Limosilactobacillus reuteri: one gene and its partner. The protein of the gene in region 1 interacts with the protein of each later gene in a pairwise test. Links are inferred from orthologs where the notes say so. Each region holds a gene or a part of one and is shown on either strand. Other genes may lie near its edges.

Region 1 (11,411 bases):
CAACAGACATTAAATCTGGTTCAATCCCAAAATGCTGGATCGACCACCATTTACCAGTCCGTCCCATCCCTTGATTAACTTCATCAATGGCAAAGAGAATTCCATTAGCTTTAGCAAATTCGTATACCTTTTGCATATAAGCAGGAGGAGTCTTAACAATTCCCCCATCACCTTGAATTGGTTCAATAAGAATTGCAGCAACTTCATCAACTGGCAAATAAGTTTCAAAAGGCAGCATAAATTGATGAAACATCCGCTCAACAAACGCTTCGTCACTTTCATTAGTTAATCGTTCCCAGGGACTAGGGAATGGTACTTTTACTACGCCTGGTAGCATTGGGCCCATTTTTCGCGTCATATTTAATGAAACACCTGACAAGCTCATTGAACCGTAAGTTGAACCATGATAGGCCCCCGTAAAGGAAATAATATATTGGCGTCCAGTATATGCTCGCGCAAATTTAATAATTGCGTCATTAGCATCCGAACCAGAATTACCCCATACCATTTCAACTGGCCCGCTTATCGGCGCTAATTCTGCTAATCGAGGTGCCAACCGCGCTGCTTGTGAATTAGCAAAGTACGCTGGAGTATACTGAATCATTTTAGCTGCTTGTTCTTGAATAGCTTGCACTACTCGCGGATGCGCATGACCAGTATTAGTCGAACTAGCACTGGCAAGCAAATCGATATAATCATTTCCTTCAATATCAGTAACCATTGCCCCCCGTCCATGATCTAATACAATATCGTAGTACTTAATCCGGGCAGCAGTTGCAAATGCATTTTTTTCTTCTAATAAAACATCTCTATTTGTTTTCTCCTGCTTCAGTTTCGTTTTTAACATAGCCATCTAGCGGGTTCGAACCGCCGACCTCATCCTTACCATGGATGTGCTCTACCTAGCTGAGCTAAGATGGCTTACTCAAGTTCGTTGGCTGATCGTTTCAATGCATTCTTTAAAATAAATGGCGCTAATACAGTTGCGATAATAATCACGGTAATTACATCTGAATAATACATTGGCGAAAGAAGATGTGCTTCATAACCAATCTGGGCTGTAATTAATCCCATTTCACCACGGGCAACCATCCCACTACCGACAATATAAGAACTGGGCATGCTAAAGCCAGATAGCTTAGCACCCGCTCCACATCCAAGCAGTTTTGTTAAGCATGCAAGGATTGTCATTACAATAACAAAGACAAACGATTCACCAATATTATCAAAGCGCATGTTCAAGCCTACACTGACAAAGAATAGCGGAATAAACATTGCATATCCAATTGGAATAAAACTCCGGTCAACAACTTCTTTATGCTTGGTGTTAGCCACAGCAATTCCGGCGAAGAAGGAGCCAACAGCCCCACTCAAGCCAACATAATCAGCAATTGCGGCCATGCCTAAACAGATAATCATCGCCATTACCGACGTTGAAGCAACTGTTAATAGGCGATCACTCATATGAATCAGGTAAGGTGCTAACCAACGAATTAATAGGTAAGTTCCACCAAAGAACACTAACTGCATCAAGAGGACAATTCCTAAAGGCTGACCATTGCCGTGGCCACTATTGCTGCTTCCATTGATTACACTAATCATCACACTTAACAAGATAACACCAATAATATCATCGGCAACCGCTGCTCCAAGCACTGTTGCCCCCTCTCGGCTATCTAGGCGATTAAATTCACGCAATACTGCAACTGAAATACTAACAGATGTTGTCGCAAAAATAACCCCGATAAAAAGTGATTCAAGCTTAGTAAAGCCAAACATATAACTTACTGGTCCCATAATTACAATGGGAACAATTACCCCCAAAAGCGCCACAACAACAGCGGGCTTCAAGTATTTTCTTAGTAAGGATAGGTCGCTTTCCAATCCTGCGATGAACATCAAGATAATAACCCCAATTTCCTGAAATTCATTCATCATTGAATTTAGATGAACCCAATCTAAAACAGCGGGTCCTGCAATGATTCCAACTAGGATTTGTCCAATCACTTCTGGAATCTCAACGCGACGACATAAGTGTGCTACGATCTGGGTTGCAAGCAATAACCCCGCCAACACTGCAATAAATTCCATTTAATTTTTATTTGGCAATTGATATTCAATCGTTAAAAGACGCCCAGCTTTCTCGTTAATTGCGTCGCTAACTGAACCGTTGCTTAAAAGAACCAGTTCATGCATTGCCCGTGATGCCATTGTATAGATCATACCGACTTCATCAGTATTAGCTAGGTTTTTAGCAGAGACATCCGCAGCAAGGACAGCATCGAATTCGAGTCCTTTTGCTAAGTAAATTGGGAGAATTAAGATCCCCTTTGGCAATTCACTTGCATCCTTATCTAAGAGATGAATATTTTCAACCTTTTGCCGGCGAAGTAATTGATAAATAACAGCGGCTTGCTCTTGATTCTTGGTTAAGATCGCTACAGTTTCATGTTTGTTAGCTAGTTTAAGTGTCTCATCTAACAAGCTTTGCTGACTCTCTTTATCAGAATAACGAACTAACAAGCGTGGTTTCTTTCCATGGCGAGTGAAAGAAATTATCTTATCTCCATCCGGCAACAAGGCCTTCGCAAAATTAGTAATCTCCGTCGTGGAACGATAACTTCGCCGTAAAGCAATTAAATTAGGCCGCTTAGCCTTTAATACCCCACTAAGTTTGTTTAATAACTCTTCCGGTAACTGCAATGGCTTAAAAAGAGCCTGTTCACTATCACCGAGGACCGTAAACTTAGCTTGGGGAAAGGCGTGTTTTAAGTAGATTAACATCGCTGTTGAATAATCTTGCATCTCATCAATAAATACATATTGAAAAGAACGATTTTGTCCTGTACCGGAAATCAAATCACGCAGATACATCAAAGGTGCCGCATGCATTAATTCCAGCCGATGGTATTCAATCTCATCTTGAAAAGCAAGAATCATTGTTGCCCATTCCCGCTGACTAATTGTCTTAGGTACCTCAACTTGATGCAAAAACTTATTATATTGATTATAAAAATCGAGAAAGTAATTATTATAGATCGCATCTGCAATCACACGTAAGCGTCGTTTAGCTAAACGCCGCGAAAGGTAAACATATTGCTCATCTTCATCCTTAAAGTCATCAATTGACTTCTTACCACAAAGATTGTGCAATTGTTGTAAATCAAGTGAATCCAGTTCTTTAGCTACCCAATCTTTTTTAGCTTCATCTTTAACTCGCCGCTGTAATTCACGAATTAACTTATTTTTCAATTGAACTAACTTATCAGCAGGAGCCATCGTCAATGGTAATTCTTTATAAAGATCTTTGACGTGGTCAGCTGAAAAGAAAACTTGACCATTAAAACGAATATCAGCAAACTGCAAATCCTCAATTGTCATTTTCTCGACATAATGTGCAATTGACGTCATAAAAGATTCACTTTCAATAAAGTCAGCAACAACATGAGAAGCATTTTCAGGTTTTTGCCGTTCTTCATAGCGATCAAATAATGTTTCTACTTGCAAGCCTTCAAAACGCCGCCGGATAAACCCTTCTAATGTTACTTGCCGCATATTTCTTTCACCAAGACTTGGCAAAACTTCAGAAATGTAGTGGCTAAATAAATTATTGGGACTAAAGAGGACAATCTGATCCGCATTCAATTCTGTTCGACTATGATAAAGCAAGTATGCAATTCGCTGAAGGATCGCTGAAGTCTTTCCTGAACCAGCCACTCCTTGTACTAGCAAAAGATCACTACGCGTATCACGGATAATATCATTTTGCTCTTTTTGAATTGTTGCCACAATATTATGCATATACTGGTCATTTTGCTTTCCAAGAGCTGCTTGCAAAACTTCATCACCAACCGTTTCATTGGTATCAAACATGTTAGTGATCTTGCCATCCTTAATAGTGAATTGGCGTTTCTTTTTTAATTCTGTGGTTTGCATCCCAGCTGGCGTTTCATAATTGACTTTCCCAAGGGTACCATTATAGTAAACCCCAGAAATCGGTGCCCGCCAGTCATAAATTAAAAAGTCTGTTTTATCTTCATTCATTAAAGAAGAAGTACCAATGTATAGCGTTTCACTCTTATCTTCACCAGGATCTTGAATATCAATCCGGCCAAAATACGGTGACCCTTTTAAGTTTTTCAAAGTTCTTAACTGGTGCTTTAGAATTGATTCACTTTCCGCTGCTCGTGAAACCAATTGTCGCTGCTGTTCAATCATTGACCGAGATTCAGCAATATCATCAACTTCATAACGATTAATAGATGCATTTTCACTATAATTACGTTCAACTGCCCGTGTTTCACGATGAGCATCTTCAACAGCTTTAGTGGTAGCAGCTATCTGTTGGTCAATTTGTTTTTCAACATTATCAACCCGCGCTTGCTCCGTTTCTCGTTCATGATTTTCCATCTACTGTTTATCTTTAATATCAAATTCTGGGAACCAAATACCAATTTCACGAGTGGCACTGTTAACGTTATCAGACGTATGAATGATATTTCGCAAGTTACCATCAGGCCATTCACGACCATAGTCACCACGAATTGTTCCCCATTCAGCTTCACCAGGGTTAGTAGCTCCTGCCATGTTATGAATTGCTTGGATTACATTAGTACCAGAAACAACAATTCCTACAATTGGTCCTTCTGTCATATATTCTAATAATTCAGGGAAGAATGGTTTGTCAACTTTATCAAAATAATGCTGACGAAGCTTTTCTTCTGATGGGTTAATCATCTTAAGAGCTTCAATATTATACCCTTTCCGTTCAATACGGGTAATAATATCTCCAATATGACGAGTTTTTACCCCATCAGGCTTTACTAGTACAAGTGTGTATTCGTCTTTAACCATTTATTTTTCACTTGCCCTTTGTTGACGTTTAATCTTTCGTTGTACTGCTAAGGTATTACGCTCCCAGAAGACTCCATCAGTGTAGCCTTGGATGCTAGGATCATCTTTTATTTGATTAAGTCGGTACTGTCCCCATGCACAATATAGAAGACTTTGCTCGATTCCAAGATAACGGCGGTTAAGTTTAGCGGCAGTCACTAAACTCGAACCGGAACCAGCAAAAGGATCAAAAATGAAGTCATTAGGATTAGAACTGGCAAGGATGATTTTTGCCAGCAATTTCTCAGGCTTTTGCGTAGGGTGACCAGTATTTTCTGGCATTGACCAATACGGAATTGAAATGTCATCCCAAAAATTAGACGGCATTGTATCCCGAAAGTTACCATTTTTAGTAGCTTGCCAGTCTTTAGCTACCCCATCTTGACGATAAGGAGCTACCACCTGTCGTCGTTGCTTAACTTGGTCGACATTAAAGGTGTAATCACTCGGGTTCGCGGTTAAGAACCAAATATCTTCCATCCCATTTTTCCAATTTTTCAGTGAACCCCGGCCCTTTTCTCGTTGCCAAGTAATCCGATTTTGAATTGTAAAATTTTTTTCGAGGATCGGCGCAAGTGCCATGCTGGTTGCCCAATCAGAAAAGACATAGATACTAGCATTTTCTTTTAATAATGGTTTTAAGAGGTCAATCCACTTTTGCGTGTAAGCTTGATATTGGCTTGTGGACATTTTTTTAAAGCTTAAACCATCATACTGTTTATTAAGGTTGTAAGGAGGGTCAATAAGGGCGAGATCAACCTGGTGTGGTGATAAATTAGTCATTACTTTGAAAGAATCCCCGTTGATAATCTTATCGGATATTGTCTGGAGATTATCAGTAGGTTGAATAATTTGATTAAGGAGCTCAGGTGAAGCTTCCTCAAGTGTGAAATCAATTGTTTTATTTCTTTTTGAGCGCATTTAGCCAAAGTAGTTAATCCCGATTGCATCACGAACTTCTTTAAGCGTCTGGTTTGCAACCTCATTTGCCCGTGCTGAGCCTTCTTTAAGAACTTGATCAACATAATCAATATTAGCTGCATACTCTTCACGCCGCTTGCGAATTGGTGAAAGTTCAGCTTCAAGAACTTCATTTAAGTAGCGTTTAATCTTAACATCCCCAAGGCCACCAGCTTGGTATTGCTCCTTCAATTTAGCAACTTGCTCTTTGTCTGGATCAAAGATGTCAAGGTAAGTAAAGACAGTATTGCCTTCAACGTGACCAGGATCACTAACCTTGATATGTGTTGGATCAGTATACATCGACATTACTTTCTTTTGCACTGTATCAGCATCATCAGAAAGATAAATTGCATTGCCAAGCGACTTACTCATCTTTGCATTACCATCTAGCCCTGGAATCCGTCCTTGACCCTTTGGTGGGAATACCCCTTCAGGCTCAACTAAAATATCTTGTTGGTAAATACGGTTGAATGTCCGCACAATTTCACGAGTTTGTTCAAGCATTGGTTCTTGGTCATCACCAACTGGCACTGTATCAGCCTTAAATGCTGTAATATCTGCTGCTTGGCTTACCGGGTAAGTAAAGAATCCAGCTGGCACACTTTCACCAAACTTCTTTTGCTTAATCTCAGTCTTAACAGTTGGGTTTCGGCGTAAACGTGCAACAGTTACTAAGTTAAGGTAGTGCATCGTTAATTCACTCAATGCTGGAATTTGTGATTGAACCAAAATTGTTGATTTCTTTGGATCAATTCCAACCGCCAAATAATCCAGAGCAACTTCATGGAGACTACGGCGGATTTTTTCCGGATCCCGGGCATTATCGGTCAATGCTTGTTGGTCAGCAATCATGATAAATGTATCATATTTACCTGTATTTTGTAATTCAACCCGATTCTTTAACGAACCTACATAGTGTCCAATATGCAACTTACCAGTTGGTCGATCACCAGTTAAAATAACGTGTTTTTCTTCTGCCATTCAGTCATGATGTCGCTTCCTTTGATTTACATATTCAGTGATGATTCCTTCGCGGACACCACTCTCTGAAAAAATAACCCGGCCATCACTGTTGCGTTGCAAAAGGGTTACAAGAGGCAGCATTCCACCAATAATAATATCTGCTCGTTCCGGTTCTAGACCAGTCAGCCGTTTACGCTGGGCCAAGTTCCGATTTAATAATTCACGGTAAGTCGCAAATACTACTCGTGAGGAGAGTTGATACCCATGAATCGAACCGTTTCGGCGGTGATGGTGATGATAGGATTGAGTCATACGCGCCAAAGTTCGGTTAGCACCACCTAATAAAACAATCGGAACACGCGTTGCATATCGTAACCACGGAATCTTGGTCAATCGTTCATTCATGGCTACCTGAGCACGAAAAAGGTCAGCCGAACGAACATAGCCATTTAAGTGGTATTGTTCTGATAAATTAACAGCTCCCACCGGAATAGAAATCAAATTACGTGCTTTTCGCTGTTGCACCAATATCAATTCACAACTTGCTCCACCAACATCTAGAATCAAACAGTGGTTAAGTCGCAATGTCCGAACAACGCCTAGATAATCATAATAGGCTTCTTTTTTACCAGATAAAACTTGTAGATGAATACCGACTTCTTGTTGAACACGATTCAAAAACTCTTGACGATTTCGTGCTTGCCGAACTGCAGCAGTTGTGATCGCACGAACTTTAATATTGGGAATCTCTTGGTAGATTTTTTTAAATCGTTTTAGAGCCGCAATTGTGCGTTCAATTGCACTCTCTTGTAACATTTTTTCTCGTCCCATTCCCTCAGATAAACGTGTATTTTCTTTTACACGTCGAATTTCACGAAATCGTCCATCTGGAGCAATTTCTGTTATTGCCATTCGGGCCGAGTTTGAGCCGAGGTCTACAATCGCGAGGTTTTCCACCATTCAGTCATTAACTTGGTCCTTTCTGATCGTTGATAATATTTCTTTAGCAAGTGCTTGGTCAACATGTGATCGCTGCTTTAATTGTGTTACTACTAACGGTACTTCTGCTGGCGTTGCTCCGACACTTGCCGCTAATGAGCGATATTGGAGTTTCATATGACCAGCTTGAATCCCAGTAGTTGTCAATGCCCGTAAAGCAGCCAAATTTTGTGCTAATCCGACACTTGCTGTTACGGCTGCCAACTCTTCAGCACTCTTAATTTGACTAATATGATAATTTATCCTAGTCATTTTATTTAATCCAATTGAACCACCAATTACACCAACTGGTAAAGGAAGAACAATTTTTCCTATCAAGTAACCGTCCTGGATTTCCCAAGTACTTAAGCCGCGATATTGTCCATCACGAGCAGCATAGGCATGGGCCCCGCTTTCAATTGCCCGCCAGTCATTTCCACTGGCGATCATGACCGCATCAATCCCGTTCATTATTCCTTTATTATGGGTAGCTGCCCGATAAGGATCAACTTGCGCAAGGTCACTAAGGCGGGTAATTCGTTGAGCAACCTCTTTACCATCCATCTCCGGAGTTGCTAAGTATCGAAAATCAACTTTACAAGTAGCGGTTTGCAGACTCTGCGTTGCAAGATTGCTTAAAATTGCGGTGATAACATGGAAGCCCTGGTCTGTTAACCATTTTCCAACCGCTTCTGCCATCGTATTGATACTATTAGCGCCCATTGCCTGACAAACATCAATCCCCAGGTCAATGCTAATAAAGTTTCCAGGAGTGCGAACTTTCATCGACTTCGCACCCCCACCTCGTGCCTGCATTGAGGGATGAGCCTGGTTAGCAATTGTTAAAATCTCATCTTGGTGTTCTAATAACCATGCTTTAACTGCTGCTTTATCGGTCACATCATCTAACACAACTTGCCCCACTAATTGTCGGTCTTGCCGAGGAGCAGTAAATCCTCCCGACCTACTTACCCGGTGTGCACCATTGCTAGCAGCGGCTATGACTGATGGTTCTTCAATCACCATTGGTACAACATACGGACGATTATTTACGGTTATATTTAAGGCTACTCCTTCAGGTAAAGAATAATCAGTAATATAATTTTCGACTAACTCATCCCCTAAATCTGAACTTGTATTTGCTAATACTTGCTCTTCCATAGAGGATAGGTGACGAGCTTTTGCTAATTGTTGACGTCGATCATCGGCAGATAACTTATAAAAACCGTGTTGCCAATCAGTCATTCACTTCCTTACAATGTATGGAATGCTATTCTGTTCAAGAAATTCCTTCACTGGTTGATCATATATCTTCTTAAATTCTTCTGGCGCATTTTGAGCCGGTGCCGGAAGAGTAAACGAATTTTGACCATCACTCCGCCGAAGACCAACATAGGCGCGCTTATCTGTCCCCCGTTCTTTCATATCAGAGTGATAGATTTCAAAAACTTGACGCATCTCTAAACGTAATTGTCGGGCACTTAATACCGGTGAGAGAGTTGTATATTCATTATTATGTAAGGCTGGTAAGCCCCATTCCTGCATTTGTTGATCAAACAAAGAATAAATCTTAACAATTGACCGGCGCATATCGAATGGTGACTTAATTGGCTTCTTTGTAATCTCAGCATACATCTTTTTTGCTGCAGCTAGTGCGAGAGGGTACTTTTCTGCCAAAGTTTTTTCATACTTTGAAATGTGATCACCATAAAAGACTAAGGCATCCAAAACGGTTAATAACCGTAACGTCCGTTCATCATCTTCCTCTTTTTCCGGAGTTAATGTGTGTTCAATCCCCTTTAGATACTGCTCTTCAGTCTCATCGGTAATAAAACCATGCTTACGTTGTTCTGCAACCACTACTCGATGCATGGCAATGTTATACAAATCCGTTGACATAATCATCATCTGTTCATCGAGTTCCTTATCACCAAGAGATAGTTGGAAAAAGATTTGTGGAAACCCTTTTAGCAACATCAAAAGGTGCAATAACTCATGTGAAGCAGTGTAATTTGGGGCAGTCAAGTCAGTCACAATAATAACCAAGGCACCAGGAATAGTTTGTTGAGTTGCTTGGTCATGGCGAACGTATCCTGACTTGTCACCATGAAACTGAACAAAGACACTACCTTCAGGATATAGACTATTAACCTGATCAAGAAGTGCCTGATTTTCTTTATTTAGTGTAATTCTCTCTTCAGTCATTTATACTTTTAATTCGTCAAAGAATTTTGTTGCGTCGTCTTGAACCATTTGAAAGTCAAAAGGAAATTGCAATAACTGCTGATTAACAGCAATCACCTTTGCATTTGGATTGCGGTAATCTAGCAAGCCCGCAAATGGGTATACTTTCATCGAAGTACCCACAATCACAACTAAATCAGCTTGTTGCATTGCCTTGACAGAATTGACAATATCCTCTTGCTTAATTCCTTCATCATATAACACAATATCCGGACGCAAGGGACCATTATCCTTTTGATGCAAGCGACTATTCAAATATTCACTCACCGGAACTGTTTCATGACACTTTTCACAATAAACGTGGAAAAGGTTCCCATGAAAATCAATTAAGTGTTTTGTTCCAGCTTCTTCATATAAGTTATCAATATTTTGCGTTATAACTGTCGCGCGATCCTGTTGCGTCAACGCTGCCTGTTTTTGATGAATTACGTTAGGTTTTGCATCTGGAAAATATAAATTCTGCTTGCAAAATTTGTAAAAGCCTTCTGGATCACTAGCAAAATAACGGTGACTTAAATAATATTCGGCATTCCGATTTTGCGTATATAAACCGTTTGCTGACCTAAAATCAGGAATACCAGAAGCAGTTGAGATACCAGCTCCCGTTAGAAAGACAATATTTTTTGCGTCGTCAAATGTTTTTTGAATCGTCGCATCCATTTATTCAAAGAAAACGACCTTCCCATCAACTTTGAATGGGAGTGCTACTAAATGAGAACCCTTCTTTTTAGTAGTAGCCTTTTCTTGATAAAAAATGTGACGAATACCTTTGTTCTTTAGTAGCATCTAAAACAGATCAAGCTGTTCTGGTGATTTGGGTGCCAATCCCTCGAATTCAATATTCATCATTTTTTGAAGACTCAATGCATTGGGTGCTGCATCTTTAGCTGAGTTATTGTTGAAGATAACACAGAGTTCTTTAGGTTGCGGCTGCAAGGACTCAATTTGTTTTTTAAAGAATTGGAGTTCTTCCGTCGAATATCGATATAAAGTCCGCGTTTTCCGCCATTCTTTTCCTTGATTTTCCCATCCTTTGCGATTACGGCCATGAAGGCGCAGCATGGCTAAGTCGGGATTAGTTGTTGCAAGCACAAATGGTACTGACGTCGGCGTATTATGGGGTTCATCAGCAGCTACTAATGTAAAGTTGAGCTCACGACAGAAATCTAAGACTGACGGTAAAATTTCTTTCTTATACCAAGTTTGATTACGAAATTCGACTGCAATTGGCAAGTTTCCTAACCATTCCCGAATTAATCGTAAGTAAGAAAAGTCACGCACAGTTGCATCAAAATATGGAGGAAGCTGAAATAATATCGTCTTTAATTGACCAGCAGCTACCAAGGGGGAGATTGTCCGGCGATATTGTT
Region 2 (11,411 bases), 150 kb from region 1 along the record:
CTTTTGAGCCTAAAGTAATCAAAAGGTGCTTAACTCCCCGTTCACGGAAGTAATCAGCACTCTTTAACATTGATTCTTCATCAGTAATTTCAATACCTGTTAATAAGGCGCATTCACTTTCATTAGGCGTAATAACATCTGTATATTTTAATAACTCTGGTAAAATCTCATGAGCTGGTGCTGGATTTAAAAGAGTAGTAACACCGTATTTTTTAGCTTGCTTAAATGCATCTAAAGCCACTTCTTGTGGTGTTTCAAATTGACTAATTAAAAAGTCAGCATCTTCTAAAACATCATCAATACCTGCAAGAACATCAGTGGTCATTGCTTGATTAGCACCGCCATATACCATAATGTCATTTTGACCATTAGCATCTAAAGTAATCGCAGCACTACCAGTGCCATGTAACTTATCAGTCATGATATGGCGTGTATCAATATGATCATCAGCCAATGATTCAAGCATGTAAGCTCCTTCTTTATCAGAACCAACTGCCCCAATAAAAGCCGTCTTGGCACCAGAGCGGGCTGCTGCAACTGCTTGATTGGCACCCTTACCACCAGGAGCAGAACTCTTACTTACTGCTGAAATGGTTTCACCAGGTTGAGGGAAGCGATCAACGTGATAAGTAGTATCAACGTTAATACTTCCTAAAACAACTACATTATTGCTCATTTAATCTTGCCGGCCGATAATCCTTACTTCGGTTTCAAGATCAACACCAAATTTTTCTTTAACTGTCTTTTGGACATGATGGATAACATTTACGTAGTCTGCTGCGGTTCCATGGTCAATATTAACGATAAAGCCGGCATGCTTAGTCGAAACCTGCGCTCCACCTGAAGTATATCCTTGCAATCCAGCATCATGAATCAACTTTCCGGCATAATATCCTTCTGGCCGTTTAAAGACACTTCCACAAGATGGGAGATCTAATGGCTGCTTAGCCTCTCGCCGTTCATTTAGGTCGTCCATCCTTGCTTTGATATCATCATACTTACCCGGTTCCAAAGCAAACGTAGCATCCAACACGACACCATTATTATCTTGAATACTGCTATGCCGATAGCCAAAGTCTAATTCTTCATTCGTAAGATGTTTGATCGTTCCATCGGGAAGCATTACGGTAGCCTCAGAAACAACATTTTTAGTTTCACCACCATATGCACCGGCATTCATGAAGACAGCCCCACCAATACTGCCCGGAATACCAGCAGCAAATTCTAATCCAGTAAGTTCACTATCACGGGCTGCCTCGGTTGTTGCAATATAAGATGCTCCTGCCTGTGCCGTTACCTTATTATCATGAACTTCAATTTTATTAAGCCGCGTAAGAATAATTGTTAAATCATCTATACCGCCATCGCCAACAATCAAATTACTGGCGTTTCCTAAAACCGTTAAGCCCATTTTATGCTCACGAACATAATCAACCAATTCTTTTACCTGGTCAATCGTTTCGGGAAAAGCCAACCAGTCAGCTGGACCTCCTGTTTTAGTATAGGTGTAATTCATTAATGGTTCATCTTGTTTAATTTCAATATCAGGAAATTCGTTCATCAAATTAGCCATTTAGCCGATTAAATTAATAAAGGGCTGAATCTGTTGTGGGGTAAAATGCTTGCTTTGATAAAGCAGAATGTTAGCGCAAGCCTGGGCATCATCAAGAGCATTATGGTGGTGATGAAGGTCAATATTTAACGCGTCACAAACAGTATTAAGTTTATAATTTGTTAATCCTGGAATCAACTGGCGGCTTGAAGCAACGGTATCGAGCGTCTGGTAGGCGGGGACTTCGATATTGTAATGTTCTAACGTATTCCTTAAAACGCTATTATCAAATCGATTATTATGGGCAATAACTAATTTATCAGGAGTGTAGAATTGGTTGATATGTTCCCATACTTCTGGAAAATCAGGCGCATTTTGGACGTCACGTTCATGAATACCGTGGATCTGTGTATTACGCCAAAAGAATTTAGTATGAGGATTAATTAGGGTGTAAAATTCGTCGGCAATTTGTCCATTCCGAACGATTGTGAGTGCGAGCGAACATGCACTGTAACGCTTACCATTAGCAGTTTCAAAGTCCATTGCTATAAAATTCATTTATTTTTTATGTAGGACTTGCATAATGTTTCGCCAGAAGGATCCCTTTGTTTGCTGTTTACTAACATCTTGCGTTACCTCTACACATCCAAGGTATTTATTTTGATCATCACGTAAGGCATAAAAAGCAATATTTACAGGTTGACCATGATGCTTGATCATAATGCTAATTGAATCACGGTCTCCGCTATGCATATCATGAAGTACTTGCTTAACATGGCCTTGACTATGCCCGGGATGAACCTCAAGCACATGTTTATCTAAGTCTGCATCCGTTCGCTTGAATAAACGATGCCGATTAGCTGATGACCAGCGAATGATATCATTTTCATCAATGAAATCGAATTCTACGGGGATGGTTTCAAAAATAGTATTAAGTTGTTCAATACTTAGTTTTCCACCTTTAAGATTAATATCTGTCATTTACTTTTCCATTGTTTCCTCTTTTTTATTATCGTATTGCATTTGCAGGACATTACGACCCTGCTCAACTGTTTTTCCTATTGTAACAAAGTGTAATTGCTGATAAAGATTAATTGCCGGAATATTATCCTCAAAAACTGTCAGGACCAAATTTTCTAAACTACTATAAGTATTAAACCAATATTCTGCTTCATCGACTAATAAGCGACCGATTCCGTTTCGCCAATACTTTTTCCGTACCACGACTCCTAATTCACCGGTTGTCGGTTGATGATCTAATACCATTACAGTAACCATCCCCACAATCTCTTCGCTGAGCATCGCAAGTAAAATAACACAATCATCAAATTGATTTATTAAATCGATATTTTTTGCTTCTGTCTTTTCACTAATCTCATTTAAATGCGGAACTAATACCGCGTCACTTTCAGTTGCAGTTACCCGTAAAAATTGCAAAACAGCCCCGGCATCCTCACTCGTTGCTAGCTTTATCGAAATGTCATCTGCCATTTATCCCACCACGCTTTTTACAATTTGGTCAAAATGCTGTCCATGGGGTTCAAATTCCAGAACACGAGTATTATCATCATCTGTTCGCTTGAAGTGGATAGCTAAAAAGTCAGCTGGCAATTCATCTTCAACAAATTCAGCCCATTCAACAACTGAAACTCCATCACCATCAAAGTATTCTTCAAGTCCGAGATCTTCTGCTCCCCCATTTTCTAAGCGATATGCATCCATATGGTATAAGGGGAGACGTCCATCTTGATATTCATGAATAATTGTAAAAGTAGGACTTTTAATGATATCAGGAATTTCTAACCCTGCAGCCAATCCCTTGGTAAAAGTAGTCTTGCCTGCTCCTAAATCACCGTCTAAGACTAGCACATCCCCGGCAACTAATTGCTGACCAATTTTCTTTCCAAGGGCAATTGTTGCGTCACGATTCGTTAACGTTAAGCTCTCCATTTACAATGCTTGTGCTGCGGTAATCATTGCAACCTTATAAGCATCATCTTCACTACATCCCCGTGAAAGGTCTGCAATCGGTGCGTTAAGTCCTTGAAGAATAGGACCAACTGCTGTAAACCCGCCAAATCGTTGCGCAATCTTGTAACCAATATTCCCTGCTTCCAGACTTGGGAAAATAAAGACATTGGCATGACCAGCAACTTTTGAATCAGGGGCTTTAAGTTCACCTACTGATGGGACAACAGCAGCATCAAATTGTAGTTCACCATCAGCTGGTAAGTCGGGATCCAATTCATGAACTAGCTTAGCAGCATCCGCAACCTTGGTAACCATTTCGCCCTTAGCAGAACCCTTAGTTGAAAAACTAAGAAGCGCAACCTTAGGATCAATTTCAAATAAGCGAGCTGTTTCTGCACTTTGAATTGCCACTTCAGCCATTGTTGGCGCATCCAATTCAATATTAATTGCACAATCAGCAAAGATATAACGTTGATCGCCTTTAATCATGAGGAAAGCCCCACTAATTCGATGGGCACCAGGCTTAGTCTTAATGATTTGTAATGCAGGCCGAACAGTTGCCCCAGTTGAATGAACAGCACCAGAAACCATTCCATCAGCCTTTCCCATGTAAACAAGCATCGTTCCAAAGTAGCTCACATCTTCAAGCATCTTTTGAATTTCTTCAGGAGTATTCTTCCCTTTGCGCCGTTCCATTAATGAGTCAAACATTGCTTGCTTATCGTCTTCTGGATAAGTTGCTGGATCGATAATTTGAAGGCCAGCAAGATCAAAACCATTTTTACTTGCAACTTCTTTAATCGCTTCTTCATCACCAAGTAAAATTGGCTCTACTAAATTATCTTTCTTTAAACGGACAGCAGCTCCTAAAATCCGCTTATCTTCACCTTCAGGGAAAACAATGGTCTTGTTTTGTCCCTTAATCTTTGCAGCAATCTCATCAAATAATTCCATTTAACGATAATTTGGTTCGGCAGGCAGTTGCCAATCAATTGGCTGTTCTCCCATTGCCTGAAGTGCTTCGTTTGTTTTAGAAAATGGTCGAGACCCAAAGAATCCACGGTTAGCAGATAATGGACTCGGGTGAGCTGATTCGAGAACGATATTTGTCTTCGTATTAATTAACTGTTTCTTATTTCGAGCAGCTCGTCCCCACAAGATGAACACCACTGGTTTAGGACGTTCAGATAAAGCATGAATCGCCGCATCTGTTAATTGCTCCCAGCCATGTCCACGGTGAGAATATGCTTGCCCTGCTCGTACTGTCAAAACCGAATTTAACAACAGGACACCTTGATCAGCCCATTTCTTCAAATAGCCGTGATTTACCGGTGTACAACCTAAATCACTTTGCAATTCTTTGTAAATATTCTGTAATGAAGGCGGGACCGGTACCCCAGGCAGTACTGAAAAACTACACCCATGAGCTTGGTTTGGTCCATGATAAGGATCTTGACCAAGGATAACAACTTTAACCTTACTAAAAGGAGTCCATTCAAATGCTTCAAAAATATGATGCATTTCTGGATAGATCGTTTGATGGGTATATTCTTCTTTTAGGAAATTATGCAATTGCGCATAATATGCACTTTCAAACTGGGGCTTTAAAACTTCCCACCAGTCGTTATGAATTAATTGTTTCACCTATTTGTTTCTACGTTCTTTACAGTTTAAGTTTAACTGATTGCTAATTGAAAATGACATGCTGGTATTAAGATTAGGGGAACGCTTCATTAATCGTGCTAATAAAGGTTCTTGTTCACTTCGTCGAGCCCAATGGTTAAGAATACTAGCGATTAGAATTGCTAAAGGTTCATCTTCTTTTTTATTTATCTTTAATTCATGACAATATCCGCTTGATAGTTTAACGGGTTGAATTGAAAAAACTAAGTGACTACCGGAAAAAACACGGTAACGGCTTGTTAATGGTGAACCAACAACGATCCAGTTAATACCGCGAATATAAATAACCTGTTGAACAAATCCAAGACCTTTCCCAATTGTTCCAACGCGTTGTCGATTAACATATAATGCGAATTTGGGTAACAGTCCAAGAGTTAATTGCTTTACTTCAGCTAATAAGGCTCCATCAATTGCATACAATGATAGGGCATCGTACCTCATTCCCCACTTACCGACAAGAAGATAGCACGATTTACCATTCTTATCGCGAATGACGGTCGTTCCATGTAAATCACTTGAACGATCGCGAATATATAATTGTCGCACTTAATAATGTTTCATAACTCGTTCAATTTCACGGTTTTGTTCACGACGCTTAATTGCTTCACGTTTATCGTACTGGTGTTTACCTTTGGCTAGTCCTAATAAAACTTTTGCATAGCCGTGTTTAATATACATTTTCAAGGGAATAAGCGTAACTCCCTTATCCTGTAAAGCTCCTACAAGCTTATTGATTTCCTTTTTGTGCAATAGCAACTTGCGATTTCTTAATGGATCTTGATTGAAGTAAGTCCCATTATCATACTCACTAATATGCACATTCATTAACCAAGCTTCACCGTTACGAACTTGGGCAAATCCATCTTTCAAATTCACCCGGTGAGCACGAACAGATTTTATCTCCGTCCCCGTTAAAACTAATCCTGCTTCAACAGTATCCGTGACAAAATAATCATGACGTGCCTTTTTATTTTGTGCAATTAAATTGTCATTATTTTCTTGATGGGATTTTTTTGCCATTTAATGGTGGCGACGAACGCCTTCATGATCACGTGAATTATTGTGGTGACGAGTTTGTCCCCGATTTATTTGACGATTATTTTGACGACCATTTTCTTGGTGAGTTCGACGCCATTTTCCTTGAGTATTACGGTAATGATTACCGCTAGTGTTCTCATGACGGGAATTATTATTGGCACGTCCTTTGCGGCCACGACCTCGACCCCGATATTCATCATTACGTGGGACCCGAATCTTTGTCTTTGGTGCTTCTTCAGGGTTAACAATTTCAAAATCAACTTCACGAAGATCTTTATCTGCCCGAACTAACTTAACCTTAATAGGTTGTCCCATTTGGAAAATTCGATGAGAGTTTCGTCCAATTAAGGCCATGTGTTTTTCTGAATATTCATAATAATCATCATTCATGACGCTAATATGAACTAACCCTTCAACTGTATTTGGCAATTCGACGAACAAACCAAACTTCATCACTGAACTTACGACGGCATCAAAGGTTTCGCCAACATGGTCTTCCATGTATTCGGCTTTCTTCATACTATCAACATCACGTTCGGTATCAATTCCCCGCCGTTCGGTAACCGAAGTATGTTCAGCAATTTCTGGAAGCTTATCACGCCAATGGTCCTTAGCTGGTTCGTTTTTACCATGTTCTTCGTACCACTTAATCAAACGGTGAACCGTATCATCAGGGTATCGCCGAATTGGTGAAGTAAAGTGAGTGTAGTATTTAGCGCCTAAGCCAAAGTGACCTAGCTCTTTATCCGAGTATTTAGCTTGTTGCATACTACGTAACATCATCACTTGAACCATTTGCTCTTCAGGAGTACCAGCCACATCCTTCAATACTTTTTGAAGCATCCCTGGTTTAACATTCTTAATATCACCATGAACCTCAATTCCAAACACAGCTAAAAAGTCCACAAATGATTTAATACGTTCACTATCTGGTGTTTCATGGATCCGGTAAAGGAATGGAACGTGTTCCTTAAAGTAGTGTTCAGCAACTGTTTCATTAGCAGCTAACATAAAGGATTCAATCATCCGTTCAGAAAGTCCCCGATCTCGTAGTTGAATATCAGTTGGGTGACCCTTTTCATCCACAATAATCTTTGCTTCAGGAGCTTCAAAGTCAATAGCACCACGTTTTTTCCGATTCTTAAGCAGTAATTTGTGAATCTCCCCCATTGTTTCAAACATTGGAACAAGATCTTCATATTGCTTCATCGTTTTAGCATCATGCGACTCCAGAATCTTATTAACTGCTTTATAAGTCATTCGGGCATGTGATTTCATAACACTTTGGAAGATTCGGTGATTAACAATTTTCCCTTGCTCATCAATTTCCATTTCGCAACTCATAGCAAGGCGTTCTTCATTAGGATTTAAAGAGCAAATTCCATTAGAAAGCCGCTTAGGAAGCATTGGAACTACCCGATCAGTTAGATAAACAGATGTACCACGCTTAAATGCTTCTTGATCAAGCGGTGTACCTGGCTTTACATAGTGAGTAACATCCGCAATATGAACCCCAAGGTGGTAGTGCCCATTGTCCATCTTCCAAGCTACCACCGCATCATCCAAGTCTTTTGATTCAATTGCATCAATGGTAACAAGCGGTTGGTCAGTAATATCCACCCGACCCTTTTTTTCTTCTGGGAGAACATGAAGCGGAATCTTATTAGCTTGTTCCATCACTTCTTTAGGGAATTCATGAGGGACGTCGTGAGCATAGATTACTGACATAATATCAATACCCGGCTCATCCTTATCACCAATCACTTCAGTAACGGCACCCGTCATTACTTCCGGTGCCTCATCACTAGGATAAGTCTCAACAGTAGCTGTTACTACTTGGCCGTCAAGTGGTTTTAATCCCTTGTCCGTTACATAGAAATGATACTGCGATAATTTCTTATCTTTAAGCAAAATTTCACCAATGTAATCATCGCCGATAGTCGCTTGCTTAAATTCACCAACTACATTTTCATATTTATGTTCAACAATCCGGGTTACTTGACCTTCTGGACCCTGATCACTACCTGCTTTTGCTGGACGTAATACTTTAACTTCTACCTGGTCCCCATTTAATGCATGCAAAGTATGATCAGGATTAATATACATGTCTGGAAGATCAGGGTCATAGTCTACAAAACCGAACCCCTTATCGTTTCCGTGGAAAGTTCCAATAAGTGGTTGCTGTTTAATAACTGCTTCGAATTCACCATGATCAGTTACTTGAACCTTTTTCTCTCTTTCCAATTGAGCAAGAGATTGAACGATCGGTGTAAACTGCTCAGCATCATCCATCCCTAATTGATGAGCAAGTTTTTCTGCTGAGTAACTCACACCTGCATTATCTGTTAAATGTGTTAATATTTTTTCTTTTAAATTATTTGTTGTCATTTATTTGTTGTCATTAGAAGGCACCTCGAATAAATTTTGTAAATATTTTTCTACATCGGCAAATAGTTGACGATGAGCGGTATTAACTGTTAATAAGTGAGTAGCGGTTGGGTAGTAATGGTAATCAACTGCAACCCCATTCTCCTGTAATTTTGTTTTTAATTGCAGTCCAGACGCTGGATCAATCATTTCATCTGTGCCTCCTTGTGCAATAAAGAATGGCTGATGAATCTGATCTAATTGGTCACAAATTTGATGCGCCATTGTTTGAATTTGTGCTAGTTGTTGGGGGAGTCGTTCAGTCAATTTAGCAACCTTTTCCTTAGTAATTAATGGGTTGATTTTTTGCTGACGATAATACTTTGCCGCAATTTTAGGGAAGTATTCCGGAACATTCGATTGTCCCCAGGTGGTAATTGGGGATGCAAAAACACCACCACCTAATAATTGCGGATCATTCTCAAGAGCTCTTGTTGCAAGTAAACCACCAAGCGATAACCCAAAAATTGCAATTTGATCAATTCCCGCATCGCGTAAACGAAAGATTGCCATCCGGGTATCATCCCACCAATCATCTGGACCATTGCTTTCTAGTACCTTTCGTGGATCACCACCATGCCCACTCAAAAGCGGTGCGAAAACCGTATATCCTTGCCAGTTAAGCTGACGTCCCAGCATTCGAACATCATTCGTATTTCCTGTATATGCATGAAGCAAAATAACTCCATGCCGTCCACTATGGGGAAAGAAAAAAGACTCACCAGTATACGTTATCACTTAATGTGACGAAACGTAAATCATCGCTAATGCCAGAATAAAGAAGAGTGCTCCACAAATTGTTGTAACAATCTGCATAACAGCTTCAAATCCCCGCGCTTTACGACGTGAGAATAAGTCACCCGCACCACCTGTCAAAGCTGACATTGCATCATTATCGTTTTTTGCTGGTTGCATCATTACACACGCAATTAATACAACGCAATCAATTAAGAATAAAGTCATTAATGTGTTATACAACTATCCTTGTGCATAATGCGCAGCCCGACTTATCTCATGGTAAACTTGTCTAGTAGTTGCTGAATTGGCCCGCAAAATTAACGTATCGCCAGCTTGCAGCTTTGTTTGACCATTCGGAATGATCTTTTCTTCTCCCCGATAGACAACCATCACAATACAATCAGTTGGCCATGGAAAATCTTTAATTTTACAACCATCCAACTGGGCGCCAGCATAAATGGTAATCGACATCGTAACATCCTCTTTATGGCGTGCTGGTTGCGGATTATTTCCAATAAAGGCGTTAAACATTGCTGTATATACTGGTTCACCGTGTAACGCATCCACAACAAGATAAGCTACTACTGCTACCAAGGCTAATGGCATTAAGTGCGCAAGTGAGCCAACCATTTCAGTAATTAATAAAATAGCAGTAAATGGCGCCTTACTAATACATGCAAAATAACCTGCCATTCCATAGATAATAAAATTAGGTAAATATCGAACTGGCATTAATCCCAAACGGACCATTAACGCACAATAGACTGCGCCTAAAATAGCGCCAAGAGTTAAAATTGGCAAAAATATCCCACCCGGTAATTGCGAACCATAACTAATCATTGAAAATACAAAGCGAAGGACAAAAAGCCCCACAAAAAGCGCTAAAGAAAATGGCAAGGAACGTAAAATAATAATTAATTCATTTCCCCCGCCCAACGTGATTGGAAAATACCAGGCGATAGGAATAACCAGCAAAAACGGAATAATTGGATAAGCAATAGGAGATAGTTTAGGAATCCGTGCCGTCCAACCATTCAAATGCAAAATAACAATTTGGTAAAGACGCCCTAAGATACCTAATAAAATACCAAGCGCAATCAAATGCCAATAAAGATTATTAGGAAGCATATGATTATAAGGAACATTCAAAACCGGTCGTAAGCCAAAAAACTGCATCGAAACCATATTAGAACAAAGCGAACTCACAAATGTTGCCAACCAAATTACCGGTGAAAAATTATGATACACTTCTTCCAAAATAAAGATAGTCGCAGCGATTGGCGCATTAAAGGCTGCAGATAATCCTGCTGCTGCTCCACTTGCGATCCCTATTTGGCGATTAAGGTGCCCTACTTTGGCCTTTTCCTCTACTCCTTGCCCAATTGTTGCCCCAAGTTGAATTGATGGTCCTTCACGTCCGAGATATAATCCAGATCCAATAGCGAAAACTCCGCCAAGAAATTTTCGCCATAACACTGGCCACCATTTTTCATCAAATTGGTTAGTCAACTGTCCCTCAACCTGTGGAATCCCCGACCCTTTTATCTCAGGATAGGATTGAGCTAACCATCCTAATAATAATGCTAAAATAATTGATCCAATTGTCCATGGTATTAGCCATAATGGATGAGAATGAAAATATGCAAAACTTGCTGTTACTAATTGTAAAAAGTGTTGAATTATGAGTCTAAATACACTAACTACTAAACCAGTCAATATTCCAATAATGATCGCCCGAATTAGTTGATTGAACTGATTATAGCGATGAAATACCTCTTTTCTACTCTCCATTTATGCTTTTTCGTTTTTAAAACCATGCCGAACAAGGTATACAGTGACTGCTAGAATCAATACTGCAGCACCAACAATAACCGAAATCCGTGTGTCAGGATTAATAAACATAAAGATAACGATCACAATCAACATGAGAAATGCAAAATAATTTGAAAATGGATATAGTGGTAATTTGAATGGATGATCAACCATCAAGTCTTTATTATTA

Evidence for each region.
Region 2: the proteins of ndk (region 1) and HHK02_RS02815 interact in binary tests that used the Escherichia coli proteins (3 or more experiments, as listed by UniProt). The link is inferred for Limosilactobacillus reuteri from one-to-one orthologs.

The regions. Positions count from the first base shown.
Region 1 is NZ_CP059275.1:632,041-643,451, reverse strand. The notes cover bases 3,133-6,132. They hold ndk (nucleoside-diphosphate kinase), read right to left. Parts: upstream 4,855-6,132; coding sequence 4,411-4,854; downstream 3,133-4,410. Other genes in these bases: trpS (tryptophan--tRNA ligase), read right to left, coding at 5,815-6,132; HHK02_RS03690 (DNA-methyltransferase), read right to left, coding at 4,855-5,814; helD (RNA polymerase recycling motor HelD), read right to left, coding at 3,133-4,410. Also shown: HHK02_RS03715 (aspartate aminotransferase family protein), read right to left, coding at 1-847; HHK02_RS03705 (cation:proton antiporter), read right to left, coding at 922-2,091; more of helD, read right to left, coding at 2,092-3,132; more of trpS, read right to left, coding at 6,133-6,837; HHK02_RS03680 (Ppx/GppA family phosphatase), read right to left, coding at 6,838-7,779; HHK02_RS03675 (hydroxymethylglutaryl-CoA reductase, degradative), read right to left, coding at 7,780-9,042; HHK02_RS03670 (IpaB/EvcA family protein), read right to left, coding at 9,043-10,002; HHK02_RS03665 (NAD-dependent protein deacylase), read right to left, coding at 10,003-10,701; HHK02_RS12860 (hypothetical protein), read right to left, coding at 10,702-10,827; HHK02_RS03660 (DUF72 domain-containing protein), read right to left, coding at 10,828-11,411. UniProt on the Escherichia coli protein: Major role in the synthesis of nucleoside triphosphates other than ATP. The ATP gamma phosphate is transferred to the NDP beta phosphate via a ping-pong mechanism, using a phosphorylated active-site intermediate.
Region 2 is NZ_CP059275.1:477,811-489,221, reverse strand. The notes cover bases 3,323-6,322. They hold HHK02_RS02815 (uracil-DNA glycosylase), read right to left. Parts: upstream 5,168-6,322; coding sequence 4,478-5,167; downstream 3,323-4,477. Other genes in these bases: rnr (ribonuclease R), read right to left, coding at 6,227-6,322; smpB (SsrA-binding protein SmpB), read right to left, coding at 5,753-6,226; HHK02_RS02810 (LURP-one-related/scramblase family protein), read right to left, coding at 5,168-5,752; pta (phosphate acetyltransferase), read right to left, coding at 3,503-4,477; tsaE (tRNA (adenosine(37)-N6)-threonylcarbamoyltransferase complex ATPase subunit type 1 TsaE), read right to left, coding at 3,323-3,502. Also shown: rbsK (ribokinase), read right to left, coding at 1-676; murB (UDP-N-acetylmuramate dehydrogenase), read right to left, coding at 677-1,573; HHK02_RS02840 (3'-5' exonuclease), read right to left, coding at 1,574-2,110; HHK02_RS02835 (PAS domain-containing protein), read right to left, coding at 2,111-2,533; HHK02_RS02830 (GNAT family N-acetyltransferase), read right to left, coding at 2,534-3,043; more of tsaE, read right to left, coding at 3,044-3,322; more of rnr, read right to left, coding at 6,323-8,632; HHK02_RS02795 (alpha/beta hydrolase), read right to left, coding at 8,633-9,409; preprotein translocase subunit SecG, read right to left, coding at 9,410-9,649; HHK02_RS02785 (ClC family H(+)/Cl(-) exchange transporter), read right to left, coding at 9,650-11,200; HHK02_RS02780 (amino acid permease), read right to left, coding at 11,201-11,411. UniProt on the Escherichia coli protein: Excises uracil residues from the DNA which can arise as a result of misincorporation of dUMP residues by DNA polymerase or due to deamination of cytosine.